DNA from 2 places in the Variovorax sp. LARHSF232 genome. Region 2 is predicted to be linked to the other one. Evidence: riboswitches for the same ligand, from Rfam matches in the RefSeq annotation. Region 2 holds a riboswitch; the other holds the start of a gene.
The links. A riboswitch is a leader RNA that binds a small molecule or an ion and turns the genes downstream of it on or off. The one in region 2 is predicted to bind glycine.

Region 1: another riboswitch for glycine. It lies ahead of ACIPRI_RS11370 (D-amino acid dehydrogenase); the one in region 2 lies ahead of gcvT (glycine cleavage system aminomethyltransferase GcvT).

What each region holds. Positions count from the first base shown of each region.
Region 1 covers NZ_JBIXJS010000003.1:534,757-538,150, reverse strand. The annotation lists gene ACIPRI_RS11380 (RelA/SpoT family protein) at 1-627, shown strand, start outside; gene greB (transcription elongation factor GreB) at 624-1,181, opposite strand; glycine riboswitch at 1,343-1,454, shown strand; gene ACIPRI_RS11370 (D-amino acid dehydrogenase) at 1,557-2,858, shown strand; gene ACIPRI_RS11365 (LysR family transcriptional regulator) at 2,860-3,394, opposite strand, start outside.
Region 2 covers NZ_JBIXJS010000009.1:89,444-92,837, reverse strand. The annotation lists gene nadA (quinolinate synthase NadA) at 1-5, opposite strand, end outside; gene nadC (carboxylating nicotinate-nucleotide diphosphorylase) at 8-889, opposite strand; glycine riboswitch at 995-1,100, shown strand; glycine riboswitch at 1,115-1,225, shown strand; gene gcvT (glycine cleavage system aminomethyltransferase GcvT) at 1,274-2,434, shown strand; gene gcvH (glycine cleavage system protein GcvH) at 2,475-2,846, shown strand; gene gcvP (aminomethyl-transferring glycine dehydrogenase) at 2,888-3,394, shown strand, end outside.

The DNA of each region.
Region 1 (3,394 bases), on a different contig from region 2:
TTCACCGGCAACCGCACGCGCGCCGAACTGCTGACCGACATCGGCCTGGGAAGGCGCATCGCCACCATCGTGGCCAAGCGGCTGATGGCCCTCTTGGGCGAGCGCGGCGAGAAGCCGGACGCGCTGATGCTGAGCCGCGAACGCTTCACCGCGCATGAGACGGTGTCGCAAGGCGCCGTCACCCTGGATGGCAGCGAGAACTCCTCGGTGCGCTTCGCCCTGTGCTGCCGTCCCATTCCGGGCGACGAGATCGTCGGCTACCTGGGGCATGGCGAGGGCCTGGTGGTCCACACCGAGCAATGCGGCGTCGGCCAGCGCCTGCGCTATCGCGACAGCGAGCGCTTCTTCGCGGTCGAATGGGCGGACGAGCCGGTGCGCACCTTCGAGACCGGCGTCATCATCACCGTGCGCAACGACAAGGGCGTGCTGGCGCGTGTGGCAGCGTCGCTCTCGGCCGCCGAAGCCGACATCACCCACGTGGAGATGTCGGAAGAAGTGCCACAGGACTCGACCGACCTGCGCTTCGTGATCGCCGTGCGCGACCGCGTGCACCTGGACGCGGTGCTTCGCGCGGTGCGGCGAACGCCTTCGGTGCTGAGCGCCGTGCGCACCGTGCCTGCGCCTTAAGCAGGCGTCGGGTAGCGCACCTCCAGCACCTCGATCTCGTGCACGCCGCCGGGCGTGACCAGCTTCACCACGTCGCCTTCGCGCGCTTTCAGCAAGGATCGGGCGATGGGCGAGATCCAGCTCACCTGGTGCTGGCTGCTTTCGGCTTCGTCGATGCCCAGGATGGTGACGCTGTTTTCCTCGCCGTGCTCGTCGGCATAGGTGACGGTGGCGCCGAAGAAGACCTGGTCGCGGCCGTGGTGAACCGAGGGGTCGGTCACCTCGGCGATTTCCAGCCGCTTGGTGAGGAAACGGATGCGCCGGTCGATCTCGCGCAGGCGCTTCTTGCCATAGAGGTAGTCGCCGTTTTCCGAGCGATCGCCGTTCTTGGCGGCCCAGTGCACGGCCTCCACCACCTTGGGCCGCTCCTCGTCCATCAGTTGCAGAAGTTCCGCGCGCAGACGGGCGAAGCCGCCCGGCGTCATGTAGTTGCGGGTGCCGGCGGGAATGGACGGCAGCGATGCGCCGTCTTCCTCATCGTCGGTGTCGCTTTCCTTGGTGAATGCCTTGTTCATCTGCCTATCTCGTGCATGTCTCTTCGCGCGTTCGATGATAGTTTGCGACTAGAATTCGCCCACTGCAGGAGAGCGGGCATCCATGCCCCACCGAAGGCGCAAACTCCCATAAACGCTCAGGTCGGCCCCAAGTCAAGAGGGGCCTCGTACTGCAGATACTGAAAAAGCCGTCTGGAGAGCCGTCGCGCAACATGCGCGCGACGCACCGAAGGAGCAAGTCCGCTGCGGGTGCAGCGGATGAATCTCTCAGGTACCAAGGACAGGGGGAGCGGCAACTTGGACGGCATTCGCGTGCGTTCCGGTTGCCCATCGCTCCCCGATGGCATCCACGCATTTGCCTGTCGTTCAAGCGCTGCACCTTCGAAAGGTACTGCAATGCGCGTGATCGTCCTCGGCGCCGGCCTGCTCGGCACCACCTCGGCCTACTACCTCCAGAAACTCGGCCACGAAGTGACCGTGATCGACCGGCAGGGCACCCCGGCCGCCGAAACCAGCTTCGCCAACGGCGGCCAGATCTCCGTGAGCCATGCCGAGCCCTGGGCCAACCCCGGTGCGCCGCTGAAGCTCCTGCAATGGCTGGGCAAGGAAGACGCCCCCTTGCTCTTTCGCCTGCGGGCCGATGTTCGCCAGTGGCTGTGGGGCCTGTCCTTCCTGCGTGAATGCACGCCCGCGCGCACTCGCCACAACATCGAGCAGATCGTGCGCCTGGGCACCTACAGCCGCGGCAATCTGCAGGAGCTGCGCCGCGACACCGGCATTGCCTATGACCAGCGCAGCCAGGGCATCCTGCACTTCTATACCAACCAGAAGGAGTTCGATGCCGCCCTGGCGCCGGCCGAACAGATGCGCCAGCTGGGCTGCGAGCGCCGCGTGATCTCGGCCGACGAGGCGGTGGCGCTGGAGCCAGCGCTGGCCCACATCCGCCCGCAACTGGCCGGCGCCACCTACACCGCAGAAGACGAATCGGGCGACGCCAACGCCTTCGCGCGCGAGCTGGCCAAGCTGGCCCAGGCCAAGGGCGTACAGTTCCTGATGAGCCACACCATCACCGCGTTGCGGGAAGCTGGCGGGCGGCTGGACCACATCGAAGTGACCGACGCCACCGGCCGCTTCCAGCGCATCCGCGGCGACGCCTACGTGCTGGCCATGGGCTCTTTCAGCCCGCTGCTGGCTGCACCCCTGGGCATTCGGCTGCCGATCTACCCGGCCAAGGGCTACTCGGTGACGCTGCCGGTGAAGGACGCCAGCCGCGCCTATGAAACCTCGCTGACCGACGACGAATTCAAGCTGGTCTTCTCGCGCTACACCTCGGCCCAGGGCGATCGCATGCGCATCGCCGGCACGGCCGAGCTCAACGGCTACGACCGCGACCTCAACCAGGTGCGCTGCGAAGCCATCGTGCGCCGGGTCGAAGCGTTGTTCCCGGGTGCCGGCGACACCACGCAGGCCCAGTTCTGGACCGGGCTGCGGCCGGCCACGCCGAGCAACGTGCCGATCATCGGCAAGTCGAAGCTTTCCAACCTCTTCCTCAACACCGGCCACGGCACCTTGGGCTGGACCCATGCCTGCGGCTCGGGCAAGTCGATCGCCCGCATCGTGAGCGGGCTCGCGCCCGAGGTGGATTTCGCTTTTGCCGGCATGCCGGCACCCGCGGCTGGCCGGCTGATGCCGGCCTGATTCAGGCCACCACCGGCCGGCCCGTGCGCACGGCTTGCAGAAAGCCCTGCACCACCGCATTGGCCGGCCCGGCGCGCCAGACGCAATAGGCTTCCGAGCGCGCCGCCTCGCCTTCCAGCGGCCGGAACACGGCCCCGCGCAGGGCTGCGTGGCGCATGGCATCGGGCACCAGCGCCACGCCCATGCCCTGCGACACCAGCGAGACCACCGACATCCAGTGGCGCACCTCGTGCCGAACCTCGGGCGCAAAGCCCGCGTCGGCGCAGATGCCCAGGATGCGCTCGTGATAGTCCGGCGAGACGCTGCGGGCGAACAGCACGAAGGGCTCGCCCTTCAGCTGCGCCGGATCCACCGTGCGCCGCCGTGCCAGCCGATGCGCAGTGGGCAGGCAGGCGACGAAGGGCTCGGACAGCAGCAGCACATGCGCCAGCTCGGCCGGCATGCGGCTGGTGTGCACGAAACCGACGTCGAGCCGGTCGTGCAGCAGCTCGGCAATCTGCTCGCGCGAATTGAGTTCGGCCAAGGTCACCTTCACG
Region 2 (3,394 bases):
GACATGCTCACAGCCCCACGAAGCGCATCGACAGATCGATGGCCTTGACGTCCTTGGTGAGCGCGCCGATCGAGATGCGGTCGACACCGGTCTCGGCCAGGGCGCGAACGCTTTCCAATGTCACGCCGCCGGAAATCTCCAGTACGGCGCGCGCATCCGCGTCGCCCGCTGCCGCGTTGCGGCGCACGGCCTCGCGCAGGGTGGGCAGATCCATGTTGTCCAGCAGCACCATGCGGGCGCCGTTGGCCAGCGCGACCTCGAGTTGGTCCAGGGTTTCCACCTCGATCTGCACGAACTTGGCAGCGGGCCCTGCGGCAGCCGCGGCACGCAGTGCGGCCGCCACGCCACCGGCGGCGGCGATGTGGTTTTCCTTGATGAGGATGGCGTCGTACAGGCCGATGCGGTGATTGGTGCCGCCGCCCACGCCCACCGCGTACTTCTGCGCCAGGCGCAGCCCCGGCAAGGTCTTGCGGGTGTCGACGATGCGTGCGCGCGTGCCGCGCACGGCTTCCACGTACTGCGCGGTGCGGGTGGCCACCGCGCTCAGCAGTTGCAGGAAGTTGAGCGCGGTGCGCTCGGCACTGAGCAGGCCGCGGGCCTCGCCCTCGATGGTCAGCACGGTCTGGCCGGGCTCGCAATGCTGGCCCTCGCTGCGCTGCCAGGTCAGCCTGGCCTGCGGCTCCAGCTGCTGCAGCACGGCCTCGACCCAGGGCGTGCCGCAGAGCACCGCGTTTTCGCGCGTCAACACACGCGCAGTGGCGCGCCGGCCGGCCGGCACCAGGGCGGCGGTCAGGTCGCCGGCGCCCACGTCTTCTTGCAGGGCGCGGCGCGCGTCGGCGCGCGCCAGTTCGGCCACGCTGGCCGTGGAAAAATCGAAAGGGGTGGTCATGTCGAGGGTTTGATGGGCCAAGAGCGGACGCTGCCAACACGGGCCGCGCCAGCCTGCATTTTGCCGGCAGCGCCGGCGCCACGCTGGGCCCGGCCATCCCTTACACTTCCGGCGTCAGGAGAGAGCCCCGCATTCGATGACGGGGCCGCCGAAGGCGCAGGACCTCCGAGAGAGGGCCCGAACGCTCAGGCAAAAGGACTGACAAGGCGCCCTGCTGTTGCAGGACGTTTCCCGGCTGGAGAGAGGTGCAACGCCGTACAAGGCGTGGCACCCACCGAAGGAGCAAACCCCGATCGTGGGGCGAATCTCTCAGGTAAAGCGGACAGCAGGGGTGGCCCATGGCATGCGCCATGGAATTCGACTGCCCCTATTGGAGAAAGCGCCTTGACCGCCGCATCCGACGAACTGTTCAAGACCCCGCTGTACCCGCTCCACGTGGAGCTCGGCGCGCGCATGGTGCCCTTTGCCGGCTATTCCATGCCGGTTCAATATCCCAGCGGCCTGATGGCCGAGCACAAGCACACCCGCGAGGCCGCCGGCCTGTTCGACATCTCGCACATGGGCCAGCTGCGCCTGCAAGGCCCCGACGCCGCCGCCGCCTTCGAAAGCCTGATGCCGGTCGACGTGATCGGCCTGGCCCCCGGCAAGCAGCGCTACGGCCTGCTGCTGAACGATGAAGGCGGCATCCTGGACGACCTGATGTTCTTCAACGAAGGCCACGACTCGCTCTTCGTCATCGTCAATGGCGCCTGCAAGGCGGCGGACATCGCCCACATCCAGGCGCGCATCGGCAAGCGCTGCGCCGTGCTGCCCATGCCCGCGCACGCCCTGCTCGCGCTGCAGGGCCCGCAGGCCGTCACCGCCCTCACCCGCCTGTCGCCCGGCATCGAGCGCTTCGTCTTCATGACCGGCGGCGCGGTGCAGATCGGCGGCATTCCTGCCTTTGCCACCCGCAGCGGCTACACCGGCGAAGACGGCTTCGAGATTTCCGTGGCGGCTGATCAGGCGCAGGCGCTGGCGCGCCTGCTGCTGGCCCAGCCCGAGGTCTTGCCCATCGGCCTGGGCGCGCGCAACTCGCTGCGGCTGGAAGCGGGCCTGTGCCTGTACGGCAACGACATCGACACCAGCACCACGCCGGTGGAAGCCTCGCTCAACTGGGCGATCCAGAAGGTGCGCCGCGACGGCGGCGCGCGCGCCGGCGGCTTTCCGGGCGCCAACAAGATCCTGGCGCAGCTGGCCGTGTCGGCCGACCTGGCCGGCCATGTGGACCAGAAGATCCTCACGCGCAAGCGCGTCGGCCTGGTTGCGCTGGAACGCGTTCCCGTGCGCGAGGGCAGCGAGCTGCAGTCCTTCGAAGGCAAGGCCATCGGCCAGGTGACCAGCGGCCTGCTTGGCCCCACGGCCGACCGGCCCGTCGCCATGGGCTACGTGGCCACCGCCTTCTCGGAGCCCGGCACCCGCATCCAGGCCATCGTGCGCGGCAAGCCGGTGCCGATGGAAGTCAGCACCCTCCCCTTTGTTCCGACCCGCTACTACCGCGGATAGATTTCTCCTTCCTCTCTTCATTTTCAATCTGGAGCCAAGCATGACTCTCAAGTACACCAAAGACCATGAATGGGTTTCCGTCGACGGCGACAACGCCACCGTCGGCATCACCCAGCATGCGCAGGACGCGCTGGGCGACGTGGTCTTCGTCGACCTGCCCCAGGTGGGCAACGACTATGCGCAGGGCGAGGTGGCCGGCGTGGTCGAGTCGGTCAAGGCCGCGGCCGATGTCTACATGCCGCTCGCAGGCGAAGTCGTCGAAGTCAACGAGGCGCTGCGCGCCGACCCTTCGCTCGCCAACAGCGACCCGATGGGTGCCGGCTGGTTCTTCAAGGTGAAGCTGGCCGAGCCGAGCCAGCTCGACGGCCTGATGGACGCCACCAGCTACGAGAAATTCTCCGCCGCAGCCTGATCGGCCTGCCGCCTGCTCCCCACCTTTTGCTGCTGTCCGCCATGCCGACTTCTTCTTCCGCCCTGACGCCCCCCACCACGCCCACGCTTCGCGAGCTCGAGAACCACGAAGAGTTCATTGCCCGCCATATCGGCATCGACGCGGAAGATGAAGCCGCCATGCTGCGGGTGGTCGGCGCCGCCACGCGCGCCGAGCTGATCGACGGCATCGTGCCGGCGGCCATCCGGCGCTCGCACCCGATGCGGCTGCCGGCCCCGGCCAGCGAGGCCGAGGCGCTGGCCGAGATGAAGGCGCTGGCGGGCAAGAACAAGGTGTTTCGCAGCTACATCGGCCAGGGCTACTACGGCACCCACACGCCGGGCGTGATCCTGCGCAACATCCTGGAGAACCCGGCCTGGTACACGGCCTACACGCCCTACCAGGCCGAGATTTCCCAGGGCCGCATGGAAGCGCTGGTCAACTTCCAGACCATGGTGTGCGACCTGACCGGCATGGCCATCGCCAACGCCTCCATGCTCGACGAGGCCACCGCCGCCGCCGAGGCGATG